DNA from 4 places in the Microbispora sp. CSR-4 genome. Region 4 is predicted to be linked to each of the others. Evidence: predicted binding sites of a transcription regulator. Region 4 holds the regulator's gene; each other region holds the start of a gene.
What was found. Region 4 encodes HrcA, which represses chaperone genes, less so after heat shock. Its sites were predicted from a motif close to TTGGCACTCTCNNNNNGAGAGTGCCAA; they were not measured.
Positions count from the first base shown of each region.

Region 1: groL (chaperonin GroEL) is a predicted target of HrcA. The motif match lies at 2,622-2,648, and genes of this name have one in related genera.
Region 2: FLV34_RS35550 (FmdB family zinc ribbon protein) is a predicted target of HrcA. The motif match lies at 4,035-4,061, and genes of this name have one in related genera.
Region 3: groES (co-chaperone GroES) is a predicted target of HrcA. The motif match lies at 3,617-3,643, and genes of this name have one in related genera.

Region 1 covers NZ_VJVX01000012.1:22,180-29,868, reverse strand. The annotation lists gene FLV34_RS12080 (AAA family ATPase) at 1-361, shown strand, start outside; gene FLV34_RS12075 (GNAT family N-acetyltransferase) at 358-786, shown strand; gene groL (chaperonin GroEL) at 858-2,480, opposite strand; gene FLV34_RS12065 (cold-shock protein) at 2,884-3,084, opposite strand; gene FLV34_RS12060 (MoaD/ThiS family protein) at 3,341-3,616, opposite strand; gene thrC (threonine synthase) at 3,662-4,936, opposite strand; SAM riboswitch class I at 4,951-5,090, opposite strand; gene FLV34_RS12050 (RNA polymerase sigma factor) at 5,351-5,902, opposite strand; gene FLV34_RS12045 (trehalose-6-phosphate synthase) at 6,006-7,430, shown strand; gene FLV34_RS12040 (sugar MFS transporter) at 7,552-7,689, shown strand, end outside.
Region 2 covers NZ_VJVX01000075.1:1,099-8,787, forward strand. The annotation lists gene FLV34_RS35530 (hypothetical protein) at 1-335, shown strand, start outside; gene FLV34_RS35535 (M15 family metallopeptidase) at 466-1,584, shown strand; gene FLV34_RS42930 (SAF domain-containing protein) at 1,818-2,609, opposite strand; gene FLV34_RS35545 (S-methyl-5'-thioadenosine phosphorylase) at 2,824-3,630, opposite strand; gene FLV34_RS35550 (FmdB family zinc ribbon protein) at 3,693-4,019, opposite strand; gene FLV34_RS35555 (potassium/proton antiporter) at 4,430-5,935, opposite strand; gene FLV34_RS35560 (5-formyltetrahydrofolate cyclo-ligase) at 5,969-6,535, opposite strand; gene galU (UTP--glucose-1-phosphate uridylyltransferase GalU) at 6,569-7,474, shown strand; gene glp (gephyrin-like molybdotransferase Glp) at 7,479-7,689, shown strand, end outside.
Region 3 covers NZ_VJVX01000024.1:57,598-65,286, reverse strand. The annotation lists gene FLV34_RS19135 (DUF5319 domain-containing protein) at 3-380, shown strand; gene FLV34_RS19130 (hypothetical protein) at 341-556, opposite strand; gene FLV34_RS19125 (sigma-70 family RNA polymerase sigma factor) at 553-1,179, opposite strand; gene groL (chaperonin GroEL) at 1,523-3,148, opposite strand; gene groES (co-chaperone GroES) at 3,216-3,530, opposite strand; gene FLV34_RS19105 (NAD-dependent epimerase/dehydratase family protein) at 3,982-4,824, opposite strand; gene FLV34_RS19100 (MarR family winged helix-turn-helix transcriptional regulator) at 4,964-5,530, shown strand; gene FLV34_RS19095 (class I SAM-dependent methyltransferase) at 5,729-6,952, shown strand; gene FLV34_RS19090 (hypothetical protein) at 7,108-7,689, shown strand, end outside.
Region 4 covers NZ_VJVX01000020.1:15,081-22,769, reverse strand. The annotation lists gene hemW (radical SAM family heme chaperone HemW) at 1-902, shown strand, start outside; gene FLV34_RS16740 (DUF3097 domain-containing protein) at 941-1,747, opposite strand; gene hrcA (heat-inducible transcriptional repressor HrcA) at 2,193-3,206, shown strand; gene dnaJ (molecular chaperone DnaJ) at 3,207-4,346, shown strand; gene FLV34_RS16725 (16S rRNA (uracil(1498)-N(3))-methyltransferase) at 4,356-5,090, shown strand; gene FLV34_RS40485 (hypothetical protein) at 5,243-5,926, opposite strand; gene FLV34_RS16715 (SigE family RNA polymerase sigma factor) at 5,923-6,402, opposite strand; gene FLV34_RS16710 (histidine triad nucleotide-binding protein) at 6,647-6,991, shown strand; gene FLV34_RS16705 (PhoH family protein) at 7,046-7,689, shown strand, end outside.

The sequences.
Region 1 (7,689 bases), on a different contig from region 4:
ACGCCGCGAGGCCGACGTCACCGCCGCCCTCCCCGGGGCCGTACGGCAGGCTCTCGCGCAGGAGGGCTCCATCGGCGTCATCGCCCCGGACTCGGCCCTTCCCGCGCTCTCGGCGGCTCTGGAGGCCGCGGCGGTGCCGCACACGGTGCTCGGCCCCGACTCGACGGGCGACGACCGGGTGCTGCTGGTCCCGGCGACGCTCGCCAAGGGTCTGGAGTACGACCACGTGATCGTCGTCGAGCCGGCCGCGATCGTGGAGGCGGAGGAGCGTGGCCTCGCCCGCCTCTACGTGGTCCTCACCCGGGCGGTAACGTCGCTGACCGTCCTGCACGACCGCGATCTTCCGGAGGAGCTGCGATGACCTCTCCCGACGTACGCGTCCGCTATGGAGCGCTCGACGACGTCCCGGCCGTACTGCGGTTCTGGCTTGAGGCCGCGGAGAACACCGACAGGCACGACGACGCGGGCAAGGTGGTGGCCCTGATCGAGCGCGATCCCGAGGCGCTGCTCGTCGCCGAGATCGACGGCCGCATGGTCGGCACGCTCATCGCCGGATGGGACGGCTGGCGCGCCCACCTCTACCGGCTCGCCGTGGACCCCGCCCACCGGCGCATGGGCATCGGATCGCTGCTGATCCGGGCCGCCGAGGAGCGGTTCAGGAAGTTCGGCGCGTTCCGCGCCGACGCGATGGTCCTGCACGACAACGCCCTGGCGCATCACGCCTGGACTGCGGCGGGATACACGATGCAGACCGACTGCGCCCGCTGGGTCAGACGCCTCACCTGACGCGTTCAACGGGAAAGGGCGGTTCCCCCGAGGGGAACCGCCCTTCCGTTGAGACGAAGCAGGCAGATGGATCAGAAGTCCATGTCGCCGCCGCCGGGCATGGCGGGGGCCTTCTCCTTCTCGGGCTTCTCGGCGATGACGGCCTCGGTGGTCAGGAACAGCGCCGCGATGGACGCCGCGTTCTGCAGCGCCGAGCGGGTGACCTTGGCCGGGTCGATGATGCCGGACTCGAACATGTTGACGTACTCGCCGGTCGCGGCGTTGAGGCCCTCACCAGCCGGGAGGTTGCGGACCTTCTCCACCACGACGCCGCCCTCGAGGCCGGCGTTGACGGCGATCTGCTTCAGCGGCTCCTCAAGGGCCTTGCGGACGATCGCGGCACCGGTGGCCTCGTCGCCGTTGACCTCGAGCTTGTCGAACGCGTTGGCGCCGGCCTGCAGCAGAGCCACGCCACCACCGGGGACGATGCCCTCCTCGACCGCGGCCTTCGCGTTGCGGACGGCGTCCTCGATGCGGTGCTTGCGCTCCTTGAGCTCGACCTCGGTGGCCGCGCCGGCCTTGATGACGGCGACGCCGCCGGCCAGCTTGGCGAGGCGCTCCTGGAGCTTCTCGCGGTCGTAGTCGGAGTCGGTGCGCTCGATCTCGGCGCGGATCTCGTTGACCCGGCCGGCGATCTGCTCGGCGTCACCGGCGCCGTCGACGATCGTGGTCTCGTCCTTGGTGACGACGACCTTGCGGGCGCGGCCGAGCAGGTCGAGGGTGGCGTTCTCGAGCTTGAGACCGACCTCCTCGGAGATGACCTGGCCACCGGTGAGGATGGCGATGTCGCCCAGCATGGCCTTGCGGCGGTCGCCGAAGCCCGGAGCCTTGACGGCGACGGACTTGAACAGGCCGCGGATCTTGTTGACGACCAGGGTGGCCAGGGCCTCGCCCTCGACGTCCTCGGCGATGATGACCAGCGGCTTGCCGGACTGCACGACCTTGTCGAGCAGCGGCAGCAGGTCCTTGTTGGCCGAGACCTTGGAGTTGACGATCAGGATGTACGGGTCCTCGAAGACCGCCTCCATGCGCTCGGGGTCGGTCACGAAGTAGCCGGACACGTAGCCCTTGTCGAAGCGCATGCCCTCGGTGAGCTCCAGCTCCAGGCCGAAGGTGTTGCTCTCCTCGACGGTGATGACGCCTTCCTTGCCCACCTTGTCCATCGCCTCGGCGATGAGGGCGCCGATCTCGGTGTCGGCGGCGGAGATGGAGGCGGTGGAGGCGATCTGCTCCTTGGTCTCCACGTCCTTGGCGAGCTTCGACAGCTCCTCGCTGACGCGCTCGACGGCGGCCTCGATGCCCTTCTTCAGCGCCATCGGGTTCGCACCCGCGGCGACGTTGCGCAGACCCTCACGGACCAGCGCCTGGGCGAGCACGGTAGCCGTCGTGGTGCCGTCACCGGCGACGTCGTCGGTCTTCTTGGCGACTTCCTTGACGAGCTCGGCGCCGATCTTCTCCCACGGGTCCTCGAGCTCGATCTCCTTGGCGATGGAGACACCGTCGTTGGTGATCGTGGGGGCGCCCCACTTCTTCTCCAGCACGACGTTGCGGCCCTTCGGGCCGAGGGTCACCTTCACGGCGTCGGCGAGCTGGTTCATACCGCGCTCGAGACCGCGCCGGGCGTCCTCGTCAAACGCGATCATCTTGGCTGCCATTAGGCTAGACCTCCCAGTAGCAGGGTGTCTTCACGGACCGAGCCGACGCCCGCGACGGCATGGACCCGCTATCCCTGCGCGGGCCCCATCGCCCCGATCCCGATTGTTGTCACTCTCGACCTCAGAGTGCCAAACAAGTATTTAGCACTCTACCCCTGAGAGTGCAAGCGGAAGCCATGCTGACCAGCTTGTACGGTATGTCCGGAGCATCCCTTCGGTGCGCCGCGCCACCTGCCGAGACTCACCAGCCGAGCCGGCCGAGACCAAGGGGCCAGGCTCCCTCCGGAGCACCACACTCACCGGCCTGAACCGCGGGGCCGAGTAAGGCAAAGAAGGCGTACAGCAGGCGGAAGGCCCGGTGCGCGGGGTCGCGCACCGGGCCTTCCGTAGGTCGATGACGGGATCAGACGGCGCGTACGGCTTCCGCCTGCGGGCCCTTCTGACCCTGCGTGATGTCGAACTCAACCCGCTGACCCTGCTCGAGGGCCTTGTAGCCGTCCATCAGGATTGCCGAGTAATGGACGAACACGTCCTTACCACCGTCTACCGCGATGAAGCCGTAGCCCTTGTCCGCGTTAAACCATTTGACGGTGCCCTGCGCCACTTCCGACTCCTCTTGCTGGGCTGGGGACCACACCCAAGAAGCCCCCGGTTTTGTCGATCGACATCGACCATACCCGTGTCAAGCCGTAGGACAACAGAGTCAATCCGCAAACTACTACTTGGCGTTCGCTCAAAGCGGGACCGAAGAATATTCACTTTACTGTTTAATAGTTGAGAGCTGCACCATTTGCCATGGCACCGTATGACTTCTCCACCCGCAGAAGCGCATGTCAGGTGCTCGGCCCCGGTGCGGCGGCTCAGCCTCCGGCGACGGCGGGGATGACCGAAATCTGCACTCCGTCCGGCGTGGCGGTGTCCAGACCCTCGGCGAATCGGACGTCCTCTTCTCCGACGTAGACGTTGACAAAACGCCGGATCTTACCCGTCTCGTCGAGGATGCGCCCGCCGATGCCCGGGTAGTCCGCGTCGAGCTTCTGCAGGACCTCGCGAAGCGTTCCTCCCTCGCCGCTCACCTCCGCGGCCCCGTTGGTGTACGTCCGGAGAATCGTCGGAATCCGCACGGAAACGCTCATTGTTCGCTCGCTTTCGTTACTGCCGATGGGCCTTTTGAAACGCTTTCAGTTGGCGAATGCCGCACGGAACGCGTCGAGAGAGGGACGGATGACGGCGGTGGGACGGGCGTGCTCGGCCACCGCGTCGAGCGTCTTGAGCCCGTCGCCGGTGTTCAGCACCACGGTCTCGGCGTCCGGGTCGAGGCGGCCCTCGCGGACCAGCTTGCGCAGCACGCCGACCGTGACGCCGCCCGCGGTCTCGGCGAAGACGCCCTCGGTCCTGGCCAGCAGGCGGATCGCGTCGACGATCTCCTCGTCGGTCACGTCCTCCACCGCGCCGCCCGTCCGGCGCGCGATGTCGAGCACGTACGGCCCGTCCGCCGGGTTGCCGATGGCAAGGGACTTGGCGATGGTGTCGGGCCGCACCGGCTGCACCACGTCCTGCCCGGCCTTGAACGCCCGGGAGACCGGCGAGCAGCCCTCGGCCTGCGCACCGAAGATCCGGTAGGGCCGCTCCTCGACCAGCCCCAGCTTGATCAGCTCACGGAAGCCCTTGTCGATCTTCGTGAGCTGCGAGCCGGAGGCCACCGGGATGACGATCTGGTCGGGCAGCCGCCAGCCGAGCTGCTCGGCGATCTCGTACGCCAGCGTCTTGGAGCCCTCGGCGTAGTAGGGCCGGAGATTGACGTTGACGAAGCCCCACTTCTCACCCAGCTCGTCGCCGATGAGCTCGGAGCAGAAGCGGTTGACCTCGTCGTAGGTGCCGTCGATGGCGACGAGGCGGCCGCCGTACACCGCGGCCATGGTCACCTTGGCCGGCTCCAGGTCGGCGGGGATGAACACGCAGGAGTCCAGCCCGGCCCGGGCGGCCGCCGCGCCCACCGCGCCGGCGAGGTTGCCGGTGGAGGAGCACGACAGGGTGTGGAAGCCGAAGTTGCGCGCGGCCTCCAGCGCGATCGCGACGACACGGTCCTTGAAGGAGTGGGTCGGGTTGCCGGAGTCGTCCTTGACGTGCAGCGACCGCAGGCCCAGCTCGGCCGCCAGCCTGTCGGCCTTCACGAGCTTGGTCCAGCCTGGCTGGAGGTTGGGCTTGGCCGTCACGCCGGCGGGAACGGGGAGCAGGGAGCGGTAACGCCAGATGTTCGCCGGGCCGGACTCGATGTCCTCCCGACGGATCTCGCCGAAGTCGTACGCCACCTCAAGGGGGCCGAAACACTCCGTACAGGCGAAAATCGGGCCGAGTTCGTAAAGAGCGCCACATTCACGACACGAAAGTCCGGTGGCGGGGCCGAACTCGACGGTGTTCGCGGGAGTGCTAGCGGCAGTGCTGGTGTGCGCCATGAAGCGAGGCCTTTCCCTCATCTTCGCTCGCGACCACCTTGGCCACGAGCCGGAATTGGCACCTGTCCCGGCCGGGCCTCGTGGGCACGAGTTCGACACCGGGGAGGTTGCCGGGGCTTCGCAGGGCCGGTCCCTCCACCCCTCTGGATGAGCATGTTCAGTTGTAGGACCTTCCAGAGAAGGTCCTTAAGTGCCCCTCCTGCCAATCTTTGCCCCGTCGCGTCACCCAGAGCGGCACCTCGCGGCGTTGTCGTCGTCGCCCGTGGCCTCCGGCTACGAGCTCCTCCTCCGCCTTGCGATGCACCAGTCTGGCCACCGCCCCGTGCGGGCAAATCTTGTCAGTCGCGGCACTAGCACTGTACCCCGGCGTCCCCGGTGTCCGTTCTGACGTCTCATATGGCGAGACGTTTTGTATCAGCCGTACGCCTCGCCGAGGGCGCTCTGCACGTACTTGCGCGCTTGGTGGATGCGGGACTTGACCGTCCCGAGGGGGATTTTGAGCTGGTCGGCGACCTCCGCGTAGTCGAGCTGGCAGATGTCGCGCAGCACGAGCGCCTGGGCGAGGTCGGGCCGCTCGGCCTCCAGCGCCTCCATCGCGTCGAGCAGGTCGAGCCGCGAGCCGGCGATGACGCTCACCCGCCGGGGATCGGGCCGCTGCTCGGGCAGCTCCTCCACCTGTTCGGACGAACGCCGCTTGAGTGAGCGATAGGTGGTCCTGGCGCAGTTGACGGTCACGATGTGCAGCCAGGTGCTGAACCTTGCCCGCCCCTCGAACCTCGCGATGTTGCGCGCCACGGCGAGCAGCGTGTCCTGCGCCGCCTCCTCGGCGTCCTGCCGATACGGTAGAAGCCTCTCGCAGTGCCGCAGCACGTCGGGCTCGATGCGCCGCAGCAGTTCGCCGAGCGCGCGATGGTCCCCCCGGGCAGCAGATCGGGCCAGGTCCTCGGTGGTGTCGTCCAGTGCCATGCCGTATCCAGCCCTCCCGCGATCGGTTGACATCCTATTGACGGAGGTCGGCTTTTATTAATCTTCCGGCATGCGCGCCCGCTCTGATCGAGGGAACCCGAAGATGAGCAGCACCGTTCTGATCGCGTCCAACCGGGGCCCGGTGTCCTTCACGCTGTCTGAAGACGGCGGCCTGACCATGCGCAGGGGCGGCGGCGGGCTCGTCTCCGGCCTGTCCGAGGTGGTCAAGGACACCGACGTCCTGTGGGTCTGCGCGGCGCTGTCGGACGGCGACCGGGGGGCGGTGCGCCGGACGCACGGCGGGCGGCTCGACCGGGCCTTCGACACGGGCCCGATCCGCATGCTGGACATTCCGCCCGCCGTCTTCCACCGGGCCTACAACGCCGTGGCCAACTCGACCCTGTGGTTCGTCAACCACCTGCTTTACAACACGCCCTTCTCCCCCGAGTTCGGCACGCGGTTCCGCCGCGAGTGGGAGTCGTACCGCACGTACAACGGCGCGTTCGCGCTGGCCCTGGCCGAGGAGGCGGCCCACCGGGCGCGCGTCATGGTGCAGGACTACCACCTGACGCTGACCCCGGCGATGCTCCGGGTCGAGCGGCCCGACCTGCGCATCGCCCACTTCTCGCACACGCCCTGGGCGCCGCCGGAATACTTCGCACTGCTGCCCGAGGACGTCGTGGCGGAGGTGCTGACCGGCATCCTCGGCGCCGACCACGCCGGATTCCTCACCGCGCGCTGGGCCCGCGCCTTCATGGACTGCTGCGAAGCCCTGCTCGGCGCCGACGTCGACCACGCCGCCCGGACGGTCACGTACGAGGGGCGGACCACCAGGATCGGCGTGCACCCGCTCGGCGTGAACGGCGAGGCGCTGCTGGCCCGGGCCGCCGAGCAGGACGTCGAGTCGCACATGTCCGTGATCAGAGACCTCGTGGGCGACCGCAAGCTGATCGTGCGCATCGACCGCACCGAGCTGTCCAAGAACATCGTGCGCGGCCTGCGCGCCTACCAGGAGTTCCTGGCCACCCACCCCGAATGGCACGGCCGGGTCGTCCACCTAGCGTTCGCCTACCCCTCCCGCCACGACCTGCCGGAATATCGCGAATACACAGCGGCCGTGCAGCGCTGCGCCAAGGAGATCGAGGACGAGTACGCGACCGAGGACTGGGACCCGCTGATCCTCAACGTGAACGACGACTATCCGCGCTCGCTGGCCGCCTACCGGCTGGCCGACGTGCTGCTCGTCAACCCGATCAGGGACGGCATGAACCTGGTGGCCAAGGAGGGCCCGATCCTGTCGCCCCGGTGCGCGCTCGTGCTGTCCCGCGAGGCGGGCGCGGCGGCCGAGCTGGGGGCCGACTCCCTGCTCGTCAACCCCTACGACGTGTCCGGCACCGCTGCGGCGCTGCACGACGCGCTGACGCTGCCCGAGCAGGAACGGCTCAGGCGCGGCCTGCGGCTGCGCGAGGCCGCCACCGCCCTGCCGCCCCAGCGCTGGTTCGACGACCAGCTCGCCGCACTGCCCTGATCCCGGCCGACCCCGCCCGGCGCTGACGTGCCGTCGCCTTGCGCTGATCCGGTGCGGGTGCTGTACGCCACAGCGTCCGGCCCTCGTCCCGGATGATCGGCTGCGCTAGCCTTGCCTGACTTTGGACCGCAACATAAAGGTCATCAGGGACAGCCCCACCTGGTTGATCTATCTCCAGCTCGCCACCTTCGCCACCTACCTCTACGGCCTGTCCGCCGCCCTCCCCCTCCTGCGCGCCGAGCTCGGCGTCTCCCAGGCC
Region 2 (7,689 bases), on a different contig from region 4:
CTGCGCGGCCCGCCATGCCACCAACGGTGGACGGCCGAGAAGCTCAGAGGATCCACGTGATCACGATGGCGGGGACGAGACCCCTGCTGAATCCGACCCCGGTGCCCGCGCCGCCCGGTCCCGCGCGTCTTTACGAGGGGGTCGTACGGATCCTTCCGATCGCCCGGCCCGTCCAACGGATCATCCACACGGCCACGACGCCGAAGGCGAGCCGGCCGACGGAGGAGCCGGAGCCTCACGAGGAGGAGACGTTCACGTGCGAGCCGGAGTGGCGGGACACGTGGCTGTGGGAGCTCTGCCGGGAGCATGAGAGCCAGCCCGAAGGCGGGCGATGAGCTGGGAAACGCGCAAATGCGACGTGTCCGGTCGATAGCACTTATGCGAACCGGGGCTCGGGCACACAGGGCGCTGTAGTAACGTGCGTCCCTGACCCAGGTCAAGAGTTCGCAAACGGGGGAATCGATCGTGTCATCTCCTCGATCAGCCAGGCTGATCGCGGTCGTCACGGCGATGACTTCGCTGACCGTCTCCGCACCGTACGGCACGGCCGCGCCGGCCTTGGCCGACACCACGACCGCGAAGGTCCGTACGGCGTCCGCGGGGGAAAGCGTAATGACGCTCGACAAGGAGCCCACCACGCTGACCGAGCTGCGGCGGGAGGCTCAGAAGGCGTACAAGTCGATCGAGGACGCGAACCGGGCACTGGTGGCGCGGCAGAAGAAGTTCGGCACCGTCGAGAAGGCGCTGGCGGCCAAGTTGGAGAGTCTCCAGCAGGCCACGGCGGAGCTCAACAAGATGCGCAAGCCGCTGTCGGACCTCGCCTCGTCGATGTATCAGGACCCCTCGCTCGACGGGCTCAGCCCGTTCTTCAGGGCGGGGAACGGCACGGAGACGCTCCGGAGGATCGCCGACCTCGACCACATCGTCGCCGGACGGAACAACGTGCTCGGCGACGCGGTGAAGCTCTTGGAACGGCAGCAGCGGCTCGCAGAGGAGGCGCAGGAGCTCCGGGCGGCCAGCCTCCTGCAGGAGGCGCAGCTGAGCGCGCAGGTCGCCGCGTTGCGCAAACGCTCCAGCTCGCTGGTGCGGTCGCTGACCAAGGCGCTGATCAAACTCGGTGTGAAGATCAGCAGCAAGGGGGCGGGCGGCTGCGACCCGACCAGGATCGGCCAGGCGGAGCAGTACCCGAACGGCCTGCTGCCCCAGACCATCCTGTGCCCCCTGCCGCAGGCCGGGGAGGAACTGCGGGCGGACGCGGCGATCGCCTTCGCCGATCTCAACATCGCTTACAAGAAGCGCTTCGGCACCTCGATGTGCATCTCGGACAGCTATCGCAGTCTGAGCGAGCAGCAGTCCATCTACTATCGGCGGCCCGGTTTCGCCGCCACTCCGGGCAAGAGCAACCACGGGCTGGGGCTCGCGGTCGACTTGTGCGGCGGGGTGCAGAACTTCCGGTCTGTCCAGTTCAACTGGCTGGAGGCCAACAGCAAGCGGTATGGCTGGATACACCCCGACTGGTCGTATCACAGCCCCTTCGAGCCCTGGCACTGGGAGTACGATCCCCAACTTGGCGCGAAACTCTGACGATCGCCCTCGGCCGAGCAACCTCGGCGCCGGGCGTTACGCCGGGTCCGAGGAGACGTTTTGGCAGGTCACGCGTGACCAGCGGGCCTGACGGCAGGCCGGGGGCGGCGACGACGGACGCCCCCTGCACGCCGCAGGTGACCACCGCCTGATCGGCCCCGCTGCCGTTCTGACAAGACCCGGGCGCGTTCCGCCGCCCGGGCAAAGCCCCTCCACAGCCTGGGCACAGTCCGTCAGTGCGGGTGGATGGTCATCGACAGCCTGCCCTGTGCCTGGGCTTGGGCGAGCTGGGCCGCCTGCGCCGGGGTCGTGGCCAGCACCAGCAGCGCGCCGCCGTCCGTACGGCCGGGTGGCCGGGCGATCACCCGCACCTCCCGGGCGACGGTCCGGGCCTGGAAAGGCCCGTCCTCGAAGGCCGCCAGGACGTCGATCACGTCTCCCGGCGACAGCAGGCGGGCGGCGTCGGGATCGGCCATCCTGACCGGCGTCGCGACCAGACCCGGTTCGATGGCTGGCGTTCCCGCTCGCGCAGCCGACGCATCGGCTTGCGGGTCCGGCGCCCCTGGTGCCGCGGCCGGGCCGCCGCCGGCTGAGCCGACGTCCGCCGAATCACTGTCGGCCGGGCCGCCACTGGCTGAACCACCGTCGGCCGGGTCGCCGCCGGCCGAGCCACCGCCGGCTTGGCCGCCGTACGCCTGCCCGGCCAGGGTCTGGCGGAACAGGCCCGAGCCGAGCAGCCGGGCGTCGGTGAGGAGCTCGCCTCGACGCAATGGACCGGCGAGCACGCGGCCCGAGACCGGGGTGCCCGGCGCGTACGCCCCGGCGGGCACCGCATCGGGCGGGAGCCGTACGACCACGACGTCGGCGGCTGCCAGACGGCCTCCGGGGAGATCGCGGGCGGCGGCGAGGACCTCCACCCCGTCAGGGGTGCGGACGGCCAGCAGCACGCAGGCCACCGCCAGACCGGCGAGGACGGCGGCGATCGGACGGCGACGGCGCGTCCTCAGCCGCTTCAGATCACGCATGACCATCTCGGTTTCGCCTCTCGCCTCCTTGCGAGCCTCCTTGCAAGCCTCCTCGCGAGGGCCGGTTGCATCGTGGACGCTTCACGCCGATGGCCCCCATGGACCGCCTGTCCGGGCGATGCCCCGGCGGCGGTGGCGCGCCGCCGGTTCCGCCGCCGGTTCCGCCGCCGATCGCGCGGCCGGACAGGGCCGTACGGCATGGCACGCATCGGCGTCAGGGGAGCTCGATCGGCAGCTTGATCCCGTCGAGGGCGTTGCCGCAGGGGCAGATGCGCTCCTCCGGAAGGGCCTCGACGACCTGCGCGACAAGCGTGCGCATCCGCTCCACGTTGGCGGCGAAGAAGGCCAGCACTTCCTCGTGGGTGACCCCCTCACCGGCCTCCACACCGGCGTCGTGGTCGGTCACGAGGGCGAGGGTCGTGTAGCAGAGGGCGAGTTCGCGGGCGAGCACGGCCTCGGGGTGCCCGGTCATGCCGATGATCGACCAGCCCGCCCCCGCGAACCACTTCGACTCGGCCCGGGTGGAGAACCGGGGCCCCTGGACCACGACCAGAGTGCCGCCGTCGACCGTGTCCCAGCCCGTCTCGCGGGCAGTGGCCACGGCGGCCGCCCGGCCGGAGGGGCAGTAGGGGTCGGAGAACGACACGTGGACCGCCCCGCCCGCGTCGTAGTAGGTCTGCTCGCGGCCCTGCGTGCGGTCCACGAGCTGGTCGGGGATCACGAGGGCGCCCGGGCCGATCTCCGGGCGCAGGGACCCGACCGCGCTGGGCGCGAGCACCTGGCGTACGCCGAGGGAGCGAAGGGCCCACATGTTCGCCCGATAAGGGATGCGGTGGGGAGGGAAGGTGTGGCCGCGGCCGTGCCGGGGGACGAACGCGACGGTTCGGTCGCCGATGCGGCCCACGGTGATCGTGTCACTCGGCGGGCCGTACGGCGTCGTGATGTCGATCTCTTCGGCGCCCTCAAGCAGGGAGTAGAACCCCGAGCCGCCGATGACCCCGATGTCTGCGCGATTGACCATGGGCCGACACTAGCGAACGGCGCCGCACGTCCGGCGCGTGCCGTCGGCCCCTGTGGATAACCTCAGGCGGCGGCGGTCGAACCGGACGACGACGTGCTCGACGAGGAGGACGAAGACGAGCTCGTGGAGGTCGCGGGCTCCTTCTTGCCGGAGTCGCCGGACGACTTCGAGGACGACGTCGTCGTGGTGGCCGTGGTCGTGGACGAGCTCGAAGAACGGCTGTCGGTCCGATAGAACCCGGAGCCCTTGAACACGATGCCAACCGCGGAGAAGACCTTGCGCAGCTTGCCCTGGCAGGCTGGGCACTCCGTGAGCGGGTCGTCAGAGAACTTCTGGACGGCCTCCAGCTGCTCACCGCAAGCGGTACAGGCGTACTGGTAGGTAGGCACTCGCTCCTCCTGAGACTGGCACTCGACCGGGTCGATTGCTAATGGTAAGCAGTCAACAAGCCCAAACGCCACTCCAGCCCGGTTTATTGCCCCGCGCCGTCCCATTCGCGCGCGCCAGGATCCCTCGCCAAGATCCCCACCGAGAACCCGCCGGGCTCCCGCCGAGATCCCAGCGGGTTCCCGCCGAGCCTCGCCCGCGATCCACGAGCGGTCCGCCCGCGATCCGTCCGCGATCCGTCCGCAGCCCGAACCGAGCCCTGAACCGCCGCCCAAACCGCCGCAGCCCGGACCGCCGCAGCCCGGACCGCCGCAGTGCAAACCGCGGCCCGGACCGCGTCACAAACCACCGCCCGGACCGCCGCAGCGCAAACTCAGCCCGGACCGCCACGCGAAAGCAGCCCCTACGACGGTCAGCCGCCGCGTTCGCCGTACCAGCCGGCCAGCTTGCCGCGGCGGCTGACGGCGCGCAGGCGGCGTTCGACCGTCTCCCGCTGGGCGGCCGTGGTGACCACGAGGAGCTGGTCGCCCGCCAGCAGCCGCGTCGTCGGCGTGGGCACGAACGACTGCCCGTTCCGTACGACGAGGGTGACCATGGCGTTCGCGGGCAGCCGGAGCTCGAAGATCTCCACACCGTGCATGAGCGAGCCGGGCGGGATGCGGACCTGCAGCAGCTCGGCGTTCAGCTCTTCCAGTGGCGCGGCCTCCACGTCGAGGTCGCGGGCCTCGCCCTCCGCCGCCAGGCCGAGCAGCCTGGCGAGGTACGGCAGCGTGGGCCCCTGGAGGATCGTGAACACGATGACGATGATGAACACGTCGTTGAACAGGCCCTTCGCCCCCGGCAGCCCGGCGGCCCAGGGGATCGCGGCCAGCACGATGGGCACCGCACCGCGCAGCCCGGCCCACGACAGGAACACCTGCTCGCGCCACGACAGCGCACCGAGGCGCAGGAGCCGGGCGATCGCCGCGGACACCACCACGGACGCCGGCCGGGCGACCAGGACCAGCAGCAGGCCCGACACCACGGCTGGGACGAGCACGCCCGGCAGTTCGCCCGGGTCCGCGAGCATGCCGAGCATGACGAACAGCCCGATCTGGGCGAGCCAGGCGGCGCCCTCCGCGAAGCCGCGCGTGGCGGCGCGGTGGGGGAGCCTGGCGTTGCCCAGGACCAGCGTGGTCAGGTAGACCGCGAGGAACCCGCTGCCGTGCAGCAGGGTCGCCCCGCTGTAGGTGATGAACGCCAGCGCCAGCACCGCGATCGGGTAGAGGCCGGAGGCGGGCAGCGCGACCCGGCGCAGCGCGTACACCCCCGCCGGGCCCACGGCGAGACCGACGGCCGCGCCGATGACGAGCTCGACGGTGGTGTCCAGCAGGATGTGCGGCAGCGAGAGCTCGAACGACGAGCCCGCGCTCAGCATGATCACGAGGATGACGGTCGGGGCGTCGTTGAAGCCCGACTCGGCCTCCAGGATCCCGGCGAGCCGGGGCGGCAGCGGCAGCCGTCTCAGCACGGAGAACACGGCCGCCGCGTCGGTCGACGCCAGGAACGCGCCCAGCAGCAGCGCCATGCGCCATTCCATGCCGAGCAGGACGGCGACGCCCGCCGCGAGCACGACGACGCTGACCGCGATTCCGACCGTGGCGAGCACGAGCGCCGTCGGGACGGCGTCGCGTACGTGTTTCCAGTTGGTGGTGAGACCACCCTCGGCGAGGATCACGGCGAGCGCGACCAGGCCGAGTTGCTGGGCCATCTGGGCGTTGTCGAAGTTGATGCCGATGGGGCCGCCCTCGCCGAGCAGCAGCCCGAGGCCGAGATAGAGGAGCAGCGAGGGAAGGCCGGTGCGATGCGCGATCCGTACGGACGCGATGGCCGCGATGACGACGACGGCGGACAGGAGCAGCCAGACGTTCAGACCGATCCGCTCCCTTCGCCGTCTCTTATGTCAATCTTGTCATATCTGTACCAAGCGGGCGATTCCGCTGGGAAGAGCAGCAAAGCGGACGCGCTGGTCATGCGGCTCGGCGGGAACCCCCTCCAGCAACTCGCCCTCGTGCAGGAGCGCCACCGTTGGCACATTCGGCCCGACGCGGGCGAGCGCCCGGTCGTAGAACCCGCCGCCGCGGCCGAGCCGTACGCCGGTCACCCGGTCGACGGCGAGGGCCGGCGCGATCACCAGCGCGGCGGTGCGGATCGCGTCGACGCCGCGCCGGACGTCCACCGGCTCCATGATTCCGTACGGACCGGGGACCAGGGAGTCGGGCCCGTCGTACACCGCCCAGTCGAGGTCGCCGTCCGGGCGCTGCACCGGCAGCATCACCGTGGCGCCGTGCTTCCACAGGGCCAGGATCAGTCCCTGCGTGGCCGGCTCGGTGCCCGTCGACCAGTAGCAGGCCACCAGGCCCGCCATCTGCACCCACGGCTGGTCGAGGAGTAACTCCCTGATGGCCGCCGACGACTCGCGCAACGTCCCGGGATCGAGCTCCGAGCGGCCGCGCAATATACGCCGACGCAGGTTCATCTTGTCCAAAGACTGCTCCGTTAGTGTCTACTCATGGCTGACTTCGATCCCGTGACCAAAGCCGTCGTGCCCGCCGCGGGTCTCGGCACCCGCTTCCTTCCCGCCACGAAGGCGACCCCCAAGGAGATGCTGCCCATCGTCGACAAGCCGGCCATCCAATACGTGGTGGAGGAGGCCGTCTCCGCCGGACTGCTGGACGTCCTCATGGTGACCGGCCGCAACAAGCGTTCGATCGAGGACCACTTCGACGTAGCGTACGAGCTTGAGGACGCTCTTCGCGCGAAGGGCGACGAAGAGCGGCTCAACCAGGTCAAGGAGCCCGTCGACCTCGCCACCATGCACTACGTGCGGCAGGGCGAGCCGAAGGGTCTCGGCCACGCCGTCCTGTGCGCCAAGCAGCACGTCGGCCACGAGCCGTTCGCCTGTCTGCTCGGCGACGACATCATCGACCCCCGCGACCCGCTGCTCAAGCGCATGATCGAGGCGCGCGCGACCTACGGCGGCAGCGTCATCGCGCTGATGGAGGTGCCGCGCGAGCAGATCTCCCTGTACGGCGCCGCCGCCATCGAACCGACCGACGAGGACGACGTCGTCCGCGTCACGGACCTCGTGGAGAAGCCCCCGGCCGACGAGGCGCCCTCCAACTGGGCCGTCATCGGCCGTTATGTGATCGACCCCGCCGTGTTCGACGTGCTGGAGCGCACCCCGCCGGGACGCGGCGGCGAGATCCAGCTCACCGACGCCCTGCGCACCCTTGCATCGATGGGCCCGGAGGAGGGCGGTCCGGTGCACGGCGTGTTGTTCCGCGGCCGTCGTTACGACACCGGCAACAAGCTGGAGTATCTGCAGACCGTGGTGCAGTTCGCCGCGAACCGGGACGACCTCGCCCCCGAGTTCCTGCCGTGGCTGCGGGAGTTCCTGGACAAGTCCGGACAGTGAGCCGATGAAACCCGTCGACCGCCATCTCGCCGACATCCTCGCGGTGGTGCGACCGCTCGCACCGCTGGAGGTCGAGATCGAGGCCGCCCTCGGCGCCGTGCTGGCCGAGGACGTCGCCTCGCCCGTCCCGCTGCCGCCGTTCGACAACTCGGCCATGGACGGCTATGCCGTACGGGCCGAGGACGTGGCCGCCGCGCCCGTCACGCTGCCCGTGA
Region 3 (7,689 bases), on a different contig from region 4:
GCGTGCTGGAAGACGTCCCCCGCGACCCGTTCGCGGATGACCCCAACGACCCCGCGGCGGAGCTTGGAGCGCCCGATGACGTGGAGCCGCTGACGCTCGCCGAACGCGACGAGGCGCTGACCGATCTCGCCGACGTGGAGGTCTTCCGTTCCCTGCTCGAACCCCAGGGCGTGCTCGGTCTCGTCCTCGACTGCCCGGAGTGCGGGGAACAGCACTACTTCGACTGGGACCTGCTGCGCGGCAACCTGCGCCAGATGATCGACAACGGCCGGCCGCAGGTCCACGAGCCGGCCTACCAGCCCGACCCGGCCGACTACGTCAGCTGGGAGTACGCCCGGGGCTATGTGGACGGTGTGATCGACACGGAGGAGAGCCGCTGACTGTCCACGTCGACGACGAGCGCGCCGAGCAAGCGGATGGCGGCGTCCGCGCCGCCCACCAGCTCACGGCGGGCCAGCGCGTCGAGGAGGGCATCGGTCCTCAGTACTTCGCCCTCCACATCGGCATCGCCGTACGACCCGAGGTGGCGAGCCGTACGACGACGTTTCGTGGTCACGCAATCGACTCCAGCTCGGCCAGTTGCCGGAGCCTGGCGAGCGCACGATGCTGCGCGACCCGGACGGCACCTGGTGACATGCCGAGTACATTACCCGTCTCTTCGGCCGACAGGCCCGACACCACCCGCAGGATGAGGAGCTCGCGCTGCGTGTCCGGGAGCCGGGCGAGCAGATCGCGGGCGTGCTGCGCCTCGATGTAGCGCACGACCGTCTCCTCCGGTCCCGGTCCCTCGTCGGGCCCGTCCGGCAGGTCCTGCGTCGGCACGGCCGAGCGCACCGAGCTGCGCAGCGCGTCGGCCACCTTGTGGGAGGCGATGCCGAAGACGAACGAGGCGAACGGGCGGCCCATGTCGCGGTAGCGCGGCAGTGCCGACAGCACCGCGATGCACACCTCCTGGGCCACGTCGTCGGCGATGTGGTATTGACCGGACACCCTGCCCAGTCGGGCTCTGCAGTAGCGAACCACCATCGGGCGTAAATGTCCCAGCAGTGATTCGATCGCGGTGCGATCTCCCTGTACGGCAAGGCTGGTCAGTTCCCTGAGGTCGGGCTCATCCGATCTCGTCGCAAGCCTTACCCCAGTTACGGCGTCGGCGACGCATCCCTCGGTCACGTTAGGCATGATGCCCGCCGCGATCGTTCATGTCGTCATGGTTAATGGCTACGGATTGGTCACATTGACGCGTCGATAACACGCCGTAATCATGTGATCACTCGTCCGTTGGAACATTCCAACCAGAAAGCCCAAAACGCGGGATATACGCCGGACGACTTGACAGGGAAAAAGAAGCGTGCGTCGTTCGCATTGCCCGCGAGGCGGCTTCGTCCCCGGCGGCCCGTCCCGCGACACGGCGGGCAGGGGGCGGGCACGGGGCGGGCACGGGGGGCACGGGGCGGAAAAGCAGCGCGCCCCGCGGTCCGCCCTTGCGGGCGGGCGCGGGGCGCGAGGCGCGGAAGGCGCGGGATCAGTGGCCGTGACCGTGGCCGTGGCCGTGGCCGCCGTTGGCGGCCGGAGCCTCCTCCTCGGGCTTGTCCACGACGAGGGCCTCGGTCGTGAGCAGCATGCCGGCGATGGACGCGGCGTTCTGCACGGCCGAACGGGTCACCTTGACGGGGTCGATGACGCCCTGGCCCACCAGGTCGCCGTACTCGCCGGTGGCGGCGTTGAGGCCCTCACCCGCGTTCAACTCGGCGATCTTGGTGGTGACGACGTAACCCTCCAGGCCCGCGTTCTCGGCGATCCAGCGGGCGGGCTCGATCAGCGCCTTGCGGACGATCGAGACACCGGTGGCCTCGTCGCCGGTCAGGCCCAGGTCGTCGAGCTCCTTGGACACGTGCACGAGCGCGGAGCCACCGCCGGAGACGATGCCCTCCTCGATCGCGGCGCGGGTCGCGGAGATCGCGTCCTCGAGGCGGTGCTTCTTCTCCTTCAGCTCCACCTCGGTGGCGGCGCCGACGCGCAGCACGCACACGCCGCCGGCCAGCTTCGCGAGACGCTCCTGGAGCTTCTCGCGGTCCCAGTCGGAGTCGGACTGCTCGATCGCGACCTTGATCTCGCGGATGCGGTCCTCGATCGCCTGGGCGTCGCCGGCGCCGTCCACGATCGTCGTGGTGTCCTTGTTGACCACGACGCGGCGGGCCGTGCCGAGCACCTCGAGGCCGACGTGCTCCAGCTTGAGGCCGACCTCCTCGCTGACGACCTGGCCGCCGGTGAGGATCGCGATGTCCTGCAGCATGGCCTTGCGGCGGTCGCCGAAGCCCGGGGCCTTGACGGCGACGGACGTGAAGGTGCCGCGGATCTTGTTGGTCACCAGGACGGCCAGGGCCTCGCCCTCGACGTCCTCGGCGATGACCAGCAGCTGGCGCTTGGTCTGGGCGACCTTCTCCAGCAGCGGCAGGAAGTCCGCGATGGAGGAGATCTTGCCCTGGGTGATGAGGATGTACGGGTCCTCGAGGACCGCCTCCATGCGCTCGGAGTCGGTCACCATGTAGTGCGACAGGTAGCCCTTGTCGAACTGGAGGCCCTCGGTGAACTCCAGCTCCAGGCCCATCGCGTTGGACTCCTCGACGGTGATGACACCGTCCTTGCCCACCTTGTCGAACGCCTCGGCGATCAGGCCGCCGATCTTCGCGTCCTGCGCGGAGATCGTCGCGACGTTGGCGATCTCCTTCTTGTCCTCGACGTGGCGGGCGCTGCTGAGCAGGCGCTCGCTGACCGCCTGGGCGGCCTTGTCGATGCCGCGCTTGAGCCCGAGCGGCTGCGCGCCGGCGGCCACGTTGCGCAGGCCCTCGCGGACCATGGCCTGGGCCAGGACGGTCGCGGTGGTGGTGCCGTCGCCCGCGATGTCGTTGGTCTTGGTGGCGACTTCCTTGGCGAGCTGGGCGCCCAGGTTCTCGTACGGCTTGTCCAGCTCGACCTCGCGAGCGATGGTCACACCGTCGTTCGTGATCGTCGGCGCACCGAACTTCTTGTCGATGACGACATTGCGGCCGCGGGGGCCGAGCGTCACCTTGACGGCGTCGGCGAGAGCGTTCACACCACGCTCGAGAGCGCGCCGCGCGTCCTCTTCGAACTCCAGGATCTTCGGCATTCAGGTCTCCTTGTGAGCGCGCGGAGCCCCGGGCGCAAGGTCCCGGGGCTCCACAAGCCGGCGCGGCCTACTTCTCGATGATGGCGAGCACGTCGCGGGCCGAGAGCACCAGGTACTCCTCGCCGCCGTACTTGACCTCGGTGCCGCCGTACTTGCTGTAGAGGACGACGTCGCCCTCCTTGACGTCGAGCGGGATGCGCTTCTCGCCGTCCTCGTCCCAGTTGCCCGGGCCCACAGCGAGGACACGGCCCTCCTGCGGCTTCTCCTTGGCGGTGTCCGGGATGACCAGGCCGGAGGCGGTGGTCTGCTCGGCCTCAAGCGGCTGGACCACGATGCGGTCGCCAAGCGGCTTAACGGGAACCTTGGTGGCGGTCGTCACGATCGGACCTCCCCTTCAGATTGCGATGAATGAGCTGAAGAGGCGACCAGCGGCCTGCCGTCGCGGGTGTCAGACCTGTCTCGTCGCTGTTGGCACTCTCAATGGCAGAGTGCCAACACGAAACAGTATGCAAGTGGCGCGTGACAGTCAACACGAACCGGCATCGCAGGTCAGACGCATCCGGTGGCGACGCTCCCGAGGTTATGCCCCGTCCGCCGCGCCGGCGTCACCGCCGCCCGCTTCCGGCGGACCGGCGCCTCTCAGCAGGGACAGGCCGCGGGAGGCGCGACGGCGGGCCGGGTTGCCGGCACAGGCGGCGGGGCCACGTTGCGCGGACAGGTCGCGGGGAGTCGCGGCGACAGGCGGCGGGCCAGGTCGCGGGGACAGGGCGCGGGGCGCGGGGCGCGGGGACAGGGCGCGGGACGCGGGGACAGGGCGCGGGCCGCGGGGACGGTCAGGCGCGCGAGGCGTACGACCCGGAGCGGACGTCGTCCAGGAGGCCGGGGCGGCTCGGCCTCCAGCCGAGGACCTTCCTGGCCAGGTCGCCGCTCACCACCTGGCTCAGGGCCAGCCCCTCGGCGAAGGGACGCCCGAGCACCTCACCCGCCTCGTCGATCGGCCACGGCACGGCCTTCCCCGTACGGCCCGCGGCCGCCGCCACGTCGGCGACGCTCACCGCCTCCTCGGCGACGGCGTGGAAAAGGCTCCCCGGCGCCGCCTTCTCGATCGCGAGCACGAGCAGGTCCGCCAGGTCGTCGACGTGCACGGTCGCCCAGGTGGGCGCCGGGCCGCCCGCGTGGACATAGCGGCCGTCCTCCTGCCCGGGGGCGGTGAGCAGGGTGGGGATGCCGACGCCCCGGCCGTACACGATGCCGGGCCTCACGACGACGCCGCCCGCGTCGAGCACGAGCCGTTCCACCCGCGGGCGATAGCGGGAGGGGGTGATGGGGTTCACCGGCGCGTCCTCGCCCGCCGCCTCGGTGGTGGCGCCGAGCACCCAGACGCCGCTGATGTAGACGAGCCGCGCGCCCCCTCCGGCCAGCGCCTCGATCGCCGCGACGTCCACCTGCTCGTCACCGGTGGGGTTGGCGGAGTGCACGACGACGTCGATGTCCGGCGTCACCGCGCTCTTGAGGGTCTCGGGTTCGTACAGGTCGCCATGGCGCACCTCGCCAGGAACGGCGGTGTCGCGGGCCTTCGGCCGTACGAGCGCGACCGCCTCGTGGCCGCGCTCGGCGAGCCGCTCCGTCAGCACCGAACCGATGTAGCCGGTCGCGCCCAGCACCAGGACCTTCATTTTTCCACCTCTAACATTTTGATGTTTGACTGTTCGATGCAAAAGGTAGCGTGGATCCCATCGATATTTCAACGTCGAAATGTCCGTTACCATGGGTGGTGGAGGAGGAGCGGCGAGGAGAACCCAGACCGCGCGCGCTATGAACGACACCCTCACGAACGAGACCCCCGGGAACGACACCCTCGCCGCCGGCGACCCCGCTCCCCACAACGACGCCGTCGACCAGATCCTCGGCCAGTGGGCCCGGGTGCGCCCTGACGTCGACTGCTCGGCGATGGGAGTGGCCGGGCGGATCTCCCGCGCGTCCCGCCTGCTGGAGAAGGGCATCAAGGAGTATTTCGCCGGGCACGACATCGAACCATGGGAGTTCGACGTGCTCGCGACGCTCCGCCGTGCCAACCCCGATCACCGGCTCTGCATGAGCGATCTCGCCACGGCCGCCATGGTCAGTTCCGCCGCGCTCACCAACCGGGTGGACCGCCTCGTCGCCCGGGGCCTGGTGCATCGCGAGGTCGCGCCGTCCAACCGCCGCATGGTCCTGATCACCCTCACCGGCGAGGGCCGTACGGTGGTCGACACCCTGCTGGAGGGTCACGTGGCCAACGAGGAGCGGATGCTGTCCGGCCTCACCGGCGAGGATCGGGAGCGGCTGTCGGGGCTGCTCTGCAAGCTGCTCGCCTCGCTCGGCGACACCGGCTCCCGCTGACCGGCCCCGAGCCTGCGGTCACCGCCTCCGCGGTCGCCGCCGCCGCGATCGTCCACACGACGAAGCCTCCGCCGACGTGCGCGGCTCGGCGACACCGGCTCCCGCCGACCGGCCCCGGAGCCGTCGTCGGCTCCGGGTTGTCCACAGGGCGGAGCCTCCGGCCGACGTGCGGGTCCGGCAAACGGTAGCGTCGCGAGCGTGGACCTGGACGCCTTCCGCACGCTGCTCACACCCGCCGGGCGCGGGGCCCTCGACGAGGCCGTGAAGATACTCGCCGACGGCGCCGATCCCGTGGCCGCCGCGAGCGCGATGCGCCGAAGCCACCCGGCCGACCTGACGGCGGCGGCGCTCACCCAGGCGTCGCTGCGGCGGCGGGCCGAGGCGAAGTTCGGCCCCGACGCCGCCGTCATGTACTTCACCCCTCACGGGCTGGAGCAGGCCACCCGTCCCGAGGTCGCCGCACACCGCGCTGCCAGGATCCGGGCCTCCGGAATCCGGGCCGGCGACATCCGGGCCGGCGGAGGGCCGGAGGGCGGCCCCTCCGTGCTGGACGTCTGCTCCGGGATCGGCGGCGACCTGCTCGCGCTGGCGAGGGCGGGCTGCCCGGTGCACGCCGTGGACCTCGACCCGCTGACCGTGGAGATCGCCCGGGCCAACGCGGCGGCGCTCGGCCTGTCCGCCCTGGTCGACGTCCGCACGGGCGACGCCGCGCTGGCCGACCCCGGCGGATACGACCTGCTGTTCGCCGATCCCGCCAGAAGGGGGGCCAGGGGACGGACCTTCGACCCGATGGCCTACTCCCCCACGTGGCCGGTCGTGCTCGACCTGGTGGCCCGCGCCCCGGCGGCCTGTCTGAAGGTGGCCCCCGGCATCCCGTACGAGTTCATCCCGGAGGGCGCCGAGGCCGAGTGGGTGTCCTACCGCGGCGAGGTGAAGGAGGCGGCGATCTGGACCGGCATGGGGCCGGGCGGGCGCCGCGCCACCCTGCTGCCGTCCGGGGCCACGCTCACGGCGTCCGGCGCCGAGGCGGAGACCGGGCCGGTGGGCCGCTATCTCTACGAGCCCGACGGCGCCGCGGTGCGGGCCCACCTGGTCGCCGAGGTCGCGGCCCTCGTGTCAGGCCGTCTGCTCGATCCCCGGATCGCCTACATCACGAGCGACCGGCTCGTACGGACGGAATGGGCGCCCTGCTACGAGGTGACCGACGTCATGCCGTTCTCGCTCAAGCGGCTGAGAGCGGCGCTGCGCGAGCGGCGCGTCGGCGTGGTCACCATCAAGAAGCGCGGGTCCGCCGTCGATGTCGAACGGCTGCGCAAGGATCTTCGGCTTTCCGGCGACAATTCCTGCGTGATCGTGCTAACCCGCATCGAAGAAAGGCCGTTCGCCCTGCTCTGCGAGCCCGCTACCAGCACGGACGGGTAATACCGCGACAATTCACCGGCAATTACCGCCTTTCTCATTCCACGCCTGATGGCCGCGGGTCAGGGCCTAAAGTTGGCGGTCGGGCGTGCCGCCTGTTCGTTCATCTGCGCGAGACGGGCCGAACCGACGTTTCGGCGAGTGAAGGAGCATTCTCGGTGGAGCATTCCAGCCACAACCTCCTCCAGGCGGGCAGCCAGACCGCCATCTCCGACCGGATGCGTGAGCTGCTCGCCCGGGCGGCCCAGGACCACGTCTACGAGCAGAGGACGCAGGGCGCCGTGCTCGACGAGATCCGCCAGCGGCTGGAAGGCATGGAGTGGCTCCTGCGCGAGGTGCGCGAGCGTGAGCTGGGCGGTCTCGGCGTCGCGCTTGAGGCGATCACCCAGCGGCTTGACGACATGACGGTCCGGCCGCCCGCGTGGGCGGAGGGGCTGGCGCAGCACATGGAACTGCTCCGCGACCACGTGGACGAGGTCGGCGGCCGGACCCAGAGCCTCGCCGAGCGGATGGCGGACGTCTCGCGCCGGCTCGGCAAGTTCCAGGGCAGCATGGAGGCCGCCGCCGGGCGGTTCACCCGGATCGACAAGACCCTCGCCGCGCTCACCGAGCGCACCGAACGGCTCGAAGCCGTCGTGGTCGAACGGCTCGACTCGGTCGGCGGCCGGATCGACGCGGTGGAGAGCGGAGTCGAGGCGGTCGGTGAACGCGTCGGCAACCTGCCCGCCGATCTCGGCATC
Region 4 (7,689 bases):
GGATCCTGGACGCCATCGGCGAGGAGTTCGGCCTGCGGCCCGGCGCCGAGGTGACGACCGAGGCCAACCCCGAGTCCGTCGACCCGGCCTACCTGAAGGAGCTGCGGGCGGGCGGGTTCACCCGGATGAGCTTCGGCATGCAGAGCGCGGGCGAGCACGTCCTCGCCGTCCTCGACCGGCGGCACACCCCCGGCCGGCCCGCCGAGGCCGTACGAGAGGCCCGCGACGCCGGGTTCGAGCACGTCAACCTCGACCTCATCTACGGCACGCCGGGGGAGAGCGACGACGACTGGAGGGCCTCCCTGGAGGCCGCGCTGGCCGCCGGGCCCGACCACGTCTCGGCGTACTCCCTGATCGTCGAGGACGGCACCCGGCTCGCCGCACGCATCCGGCGCGGCGAGCTGCCGATGCCGGACGACGACGTGGCGGCCGACCGCTACCTGATCGCCGAGGAGATGCTGACGGCCGCGGGCCTGAGCTGGTACGAGATCTCCAACTGGGCGGCGGGAGACGAGGCGCGCTGCCGCCACAACCTGCTCTACTGGACCGGCGGCGACTGGTGGGGGGCCGGGCCGGGGGCGCACAGCCACGTCGGCGGCACCCGCTGGTGGAACGTCAAGCATCCGGCGGCGTACGCCGCCCGGCTGGCGGCCGGGACCTCGCCCGCGCACGCCCGCGAGGTGCTGTCGGCGGAGGACAGGGCCGTCGAAAGGGTCATGCTGGAGCTGCGCCTCGCCTCGGGTCTCCCGCTGGCCGACCTCGCCCCCCAGGCGCGTACGGCGTGCGCGCGGGCACTGGCGGACGGACTGCTGGAGGTGGAGGCGTTCAAGGCGGGCCAGGCCGTGCTCACGCTGCGCGGCAGGCTGCTCGCCGACGCGGTGGTCCGGGACCTCACCCCTTAGATCCGGGACCTCACCCCTTAGATCCGGGATCTCACCCCTTAAACGGGGGCGGTGACGAAGTCGATCAGTTCTTCCACACGGCCGAGGAGCTCGGGCTCCAGGTCGGCGTAGGTCGTGACCCGGCTCAGGATGTGCCGCCACGCCTCCTGGGGGTCCATCCGCCAGCCGAGGGCGGCGATCACGCCCTCCTTCCAGGGCACGCCGCGCGGCACGTCCGGCCAGGCGGGGATGCCGAGCGCCCGGGGCTTGACCGCCTGCCAGATGTCCACGAACGGATGCCCGACGACGAGCACGTCGTCCCCGGACACCCGGGCGGCGATGCGGCTCTCCTTCGAGCCGGGCACCAGGTGGTCGACGAGCACGCCGAGCCGCCTGCCCGGCTCGGGGCCGAACTCCTCGACGATGGCAGGGAGGTCGTCCACCCCTTCGAGGAACTCGACGACGACCCCCTCCACCCGCAGGTCGTGTCCCCAGATCTTCTCCACCAGCGAGGCGTCGTGGACGCCCTCGACGTAGATGCGGCTCCCCTTGGCGACCTGCGCGCGCAGGCCCTCGACCGCGATCGACCCGGAGGCGCTCCGCAGCGGGCCCTTGGGGCCGGCCTGGGGCCGCACCAGCGTCACCGGTTTGCCTTCGAGGAGGAACCCGGCGGGCGTCAGCGGGAACCCCCGCCTGCGGCCGAACCGGTCCTCCAGCGTCACGGCCTCCTTGTCGCAGGCCACCACGGCGCCGCAGAAGCGGCCCTCGGCGTCCTCCACCACGAGGTCGGGCTCTGCCGGGACCTCGGGGATCTGCCCCCGCCGTGGCCGCCGCCAGTCTCCGGAAAGCACGTCCCGCCCGTACATGCGGGGAACGCTAGCAAATCACGCCCTGCGGCGGCGGGCCGCGGAGCGGCGCGCGAGTACGACGATCGTCACGATCGGCGCGGCCAGGAAGCCGGCACGACCGGCAGGACGGCGAAGAGCACCCAGGGACCCACAGCAGCGCGGGGCCGGATCGGCCGGGGAGCGGCGTACGGCGGGGGAAACGGGTGCGGCAGCCACAGGGGCGCGCCGGGCCGTGCCGGGGGCATCATGGGCGGGGAACCCGCGTGGTCGCCTCGGCCGGCGCGGGTCTCTGGTGCTCGTGCATAGGGTGAAGAGTCGGCCATGCGGCTTGCGGTCGATTCGCAGCCCGCTTGTCCGTGCCCCCCTGCGCGTTATCGCACCAGGTGGGGTGGTAGCCGTACACTTGGCACTCGGGAACACAGAGTGCCAGAGTCGGTGTTTCCAGGCACAGGGAGGTGACACATTGCTCGACGACCGCAAGCTCGCCGTCCTGCGGGCCATCGTCGAGGACTACGTGTCCACCAACGAGCCGGTGGGGTCCAAGGCCCTGGCGGACAGGCACAACCTCGGCGTCTCTCCGGCGACGATCCGCAACGACATGGCGGCGCTGGAGGAGCAGGGCTACATCACCCAGCCGCACACCAGTGCCGGAAGGGTGCCGACGGACAAGGGATACCGGCTGTTCGTCGACCGGCTGTCCCAGATCAAGCCGCTGTCGGGTGCCGAGCGCAGGGCCATCGAGACCTTCCTCGCCGGGGCCGTGGACCTCGACGAGATCGTCATGCGTACGGTGCGGCTGCTCGCGCAGCTCACCCGTCAGGTCGCGGTGGTGCAGTATCCCTCGCTCACCAGGTCGTCGGTCCGCCATGTGGAGATCGTCCCGCTCGCGGAGCGCCGGGTCATGCTGGTGCTGATCACGAACACCGGGCGGGTCGAGCAGCGTGTGGTCGATCTGCCCGAGGCCATCGCCGACGACCGGATCGCGAATCTGCGCGCCGTGCTCAACGCGTGCCTGGACGGCTGCGGCCTGTCCCAGGTGCCGGAGACGGTGGCCGACATTCCCGACCGCCTGCCCCCCGAGGACAGGCCGGTGGCGGCCACGATCCTCTCCGTGCTGCTTGAGACGCTCGTGGAGCGGCACGAGGAGAAGATCGTCTTCGGTGGCACGGCCAACCTGGCCGCCGCCGACTTCAGCATCGGCCTGCGGGACGTGCTGGAGGCCCTGGAGGAGCAGGTCGTCCTCATCCGCCTGCTGGGGGAGACCGGCGGGCTTTCCGAACTGACCGTCCGCATCGGATCCGAGAACCCCTACAGCGGGCTCCGCGGCACGTCTATCGTGGCCGCCGGATACGGTTCGGGCGACAGAGAACTGGCCCGGCTCGGAGTGCTGGGCCCGACACGAATGGACTATCCGGTGACGATGGGTGCGGTGCGCGCGGTGGCGCGTTACGTCGGCCAGATCCTGGCGGGGTCATAAGTGTCCAACGACTACTACGCGACCCTTGGCGTACGGCGCGACGCCAGCCAGGAAGAGATCAAGAAGGCATACCGCCGTCTTGCCCGTGAGCTGCACCCGGACGTCAACCCCGATCCGGAGACCCAGGAGCGGTTCAAGGAGATCAACCAGGCGTACGAGGTGCTGTCCGACGCGGGCAAGCGCCGCATGTACGACATGGGCGCCGACCCGTTCGGCGGTGGCGGCGGAGCGGGGGCCGGAGCCGGCGGCTTCGGCGCGGGCTTCCCGTTCAGCGACATCATGGACGCCTTCTTCGGCTCGGCGGGCGCCGCGCGGGGGCCCCGCTCCCGTGCCCGCCGGGGCCGCAACGCCACCATCAGGGTCGAGCTCGACCTGGCGGAGGCGGCCTTCGGCACGACCCGCGAGATCGTGGTCGACACGGCCGTGGTCTGCGAGGTCTGCCAGGGCTCCGGGGCGGCGTCCGGCACGCACCCCGACACCTGCGACATGTGTCACGGGCGCGGCGAGGTGTCGCAGGTGACCCGTTCGTTCCTCGGCCAGGTCATGACCTCGCGTCCCTGCCCCCAGTGCGGCGGGTACGGCAGCGTCATCCGGCACCCCTGCATGGAGTGCTCGGGCGAGGGACGGGTGCGGACCCGGCGCACGATCAAGGTCAGGATCCCGGCCGGCGTCGAGGACGGCACGCACATCCAGCTCGCCGGCGAGGGCGAGGTCGGCCCCGGCGGCGGGCCTCCCGGCGACCTGTTCCTGGAGATCGTCGAGCGGCCGCACCAGATCTTCGAGCGGCGCGGCGACGACCTGCACTGCACGGTGGCCATCCCGATGACGGCCGCCGCGCTCGGCACCTCGCTCACGATCGAGACCCTCGACGGCGCGGAGGAGATCGACATCCGGCCCGGCACCCAGGCCGGCCAGGTCATCCCCCTGTACGGCAAGGGCGTCCAGCGGCTCAACGAGACCGGCAGAGGCGACCTGCTGATCCACGTGAACGTCGAGACGCCGAGCAAGCTCGACCCGCAGCAGGAGGAACTGCTGCGCGAGCTGGCGAAGCTGCGCGGCGAGGAGCGCCCGCCCGGCAAGTTCTCCCCGGGCCAGCAGGGCTTCTTCTCCCGCCTGCGGGACGCCTTCAACGGCCGCTGAGCTGATCGCATGACTGTTCCCGTGTTCCTGTCGGACGCGGCCGGCCAGACGGGGGACACGATCGTCCTCGACGGGCCCGAGGGGCGGCACGCCGCCGCCGTACGCCGCCTGCGGCCGGGGGAGCGGATCGACCTGACCGACGGCGCGGGGCGGGTGGCCGAGTGCACGGTCACGGCGGCGGGGAAGGACTCGCTGACCGCCGAGGTGCTGCGCCGCTATGAGGTCCCGCCGCCCCGGCCGAGACTGGTGGTCGTCCAGGGCCTGCCCAAGGGCGACCGGGGCGAGCTCGCGGTCGAGATGATGACCGAGGCCGGGGTCGACGTGATCGTCCCCTGGGCCGCCTCCCGGTGCGTCACCCAGTGGAAGGGCGACCGGGCCGCCAAGGCCCTCGCCCGCTGGCGCGGCACGGCCCGCGAGGCGGCCAAGCAGGCCCGGCGCTTCCATCTGCCCGAGGTGACAGAGCAGGCCACGACCGCGGCGGTCGGCGCGCTCGTCTCGTCGGCGGCGCTCGCGGTCGTCCTGCACGAGGAGGCCGCCGAGCCGCTGAGCCGCCTGCCCCTGCCGGAGGAGCCGGGCGACATCGTGATGATCGTCGGCCCGGAGGGCGGCGTCACCGACGAGGAGATCGCCACGTTGCGGGCCGCGGGAGCCACGCCGGCCCTGCTGGGGCCGACGGTGCTGCGCACCTCGACTGCGGGCGTGGCCGCGGCGGCCGTCCTGATGTCCCGCTGCGGCCGCTGGTGACGCACGGCCGCGGCGCATAGCCCGGCCTCGGCTCATAGTCCGGCCGCGGCGCATAGCCCCGCCACGGCTGACAAAGCCGTCCCGTCAACTCGGAGGCCGGGACCGGCCCGTCCACCGGGCCGCGGACCCCGGCCGACGACCAGGGGGCCGGGTCAGGGCGAGGGCGAGGGCGACGGGGCCGCCGCCGCTTCGGGCGTCGCCGCCTCCGCGGGAGGCGGCGTGCTCGGGGTGACCGGGGGCGCGGACGTCGTGCGCGGAGGCGACGACGGGCGGCGCGAGGCCGACGGCGTCGTCACGGGCGTCTCCTGCGTCACCGACGTGGGCGAGCACGTCGGCGGGAGGGCCGTGTCGGGCTCGATCACCCCGGCCTCGGGGGTGGGCGTGACGCAGGGATCGGACGGCGACGGCGACGGTCTGGTGGTCGCCTCCGTCTTGGGCGTGGGGGTCGGGCTGGGCCGTTCGCGCGACGGGCTCGGGGTGACGGGCACGATCACGACCGGCCGCGAGGGCTCCGCCGGGTTGGGCGGCCGGATCACCGACGAGGTGTCCCTGTTGTCCTCACGTTCGTCGCCGGCGTTGGAGATGCCCGTTGATTGCGCCACCTGGTCGCGCAGGCCGGGGACGATCATCACGACCGCGCCCGCCACGAGCACGGCCCCGGCGGCGGCCGCTCCGACCCGCCGCCACAGCAGGTGCCGCAGGCCGCGCAGACCACGCTGCTCGATCCGCCCGCGGATGATTTCGAGTCCATCGGGAGACGGCACGACCGAGTCCGCCTCCGCGCGCAGGGCACGGCGGAGCAGCTCGCCGTACTCGTCGTCGGGAGGGAAGGTCATGAGAACTGCTCCAGTGCCATCCGTAGTGCGGCCATGCCGCGGGCCGTGTGACTCTTCACGGCGCCCTTGCTGATCCCCATCGCGTGGGCGATCTCGGCTTCCGACAGGTCGCCGTAGTATCGCAGCACCAGTGCCTCGCGCTGCCGGGTGGGTAAGCCGCGCAGCGCCTCGATGACGGCCGAGCGCTCCAGTTCGCCGATCGCGCCGTTCTCAGCGCTGGGCGCGTCGGGCAGCCCCTTGGGCGCGTACTTCTCGACGACCGCTCGGTGCCGCAGCACGGAACGCGATCGGTTCACGACCGATTGCCGAAGGTAGGCCAGTGCCTTGTCGGTGTCCCTCAGCCTGCGCCAGGCGCCATGAAGGGCGACGAACGCGTCCTGAACGACCTCTTCGGCGCTGGCCACATCACGCACCAGCAGCACGGCGAGACGCACCAGTGACCGATAGTGAGCGCTGTAGAGCGCCGTCACGGCCATGTCGGCATCCCACCCGACGGGCACCGTTCCCAACGACCTGTCGGCCACGAGGGTCTCGGTGGTCACATCAATAGGACGCTCGTCATCCTCGGGGGGTTTACGTTCTTCCGAATCATGAGGGGGCATGGCCCAGTGGTGTCCTCGCCCGACACTAGGGGGGTTTTCTGGTGCAGTCTCGCACACTCACCCTAGCCCGGGGGATCATTGCAGTCATCAACTAGTGTCAACGGCTAGGCTTTCGCGCGTGAGCGACTGCCTCTTCTGCAAGATCGTGGCCAAGGAGGTCCCGGCGGACATCGTCCTGGAGACCGGGCGGGCGCTGGCCTTCCGCGACATCAACCCGCAGGCCCCCACCCACGTCCTCGTCGTGCCGAGGGCCCACCACGAGAACGCCGCCGCGCTGGCGGCGGCCGACGACGGCCTGGCAGACGACCTGCTCAAGGCCTGCCACGCGGTGGCCGTACAGGAGGGCGTGGCCGAGAGCGGCTACCGGATCGTGTTCAACACCGGAGAGGGCGCCGGGCAGACGGTCTTCCACGTCCACGCGCACGTCCTCGGCGGCCGGGGCCTCACCTGGCCCCCCGGCTGAGCGGCTAAAGTGGGGAGGGAGCTAGGGAGGCGATCAGGGCCGCAAAGGCCGCCCATGTCCGAGTCACAGCAAATGCACAAGACCCAGGCCAAGGTAGTCATCCCCGAGGGGCAGCCGATGGTCAGCCTCCTCGGGTCGGGCGACGAGCTGCTACGGGTCATCGAGGGCGCCTTCAGCGCCGATATCCACGTGCGGGGCAACGAAATCACGATCACCGGCAGTCCCGAGGAGAGCGGCATCGTCGTGCGCCTCTTCGAGGAGCTGGTGGAGCTGGTCGGCTCGGGTGCCGAGTTGTCCCCCGACGCGGTCGAGCGCAGCATCCACATGCTGCGGCAGGCCACCGACCGTCCGGCCGAGGTTCTGTCCCTGGACATCCTGTCCTCGCGGGGCCGCACCATCCGCCCGAAGACGGTCAACCAGAAGCGGTACGTCGACGCGATCGACAGGCACACGATCGTCTTCGGCATCGGCCCCGCCGGCACCGGCAAGACGTATCTGGCGATGGCGAAGGCCGTGAAGGCCCTCCAGAACAAGCGGGTCAACCGGATCATCCTCACCCGCCCCGCCGTCGAGGCGGGGGAGCGGCTGGGCTTCCTGCCCGGCACGCTCTACGAGAAGATCGACCCCTACCTGCGGCCGCTGTACGACGCGCTGCACGACATGCTCGACCCCGAGTCCATCCCGCGCCTGATGTCGGC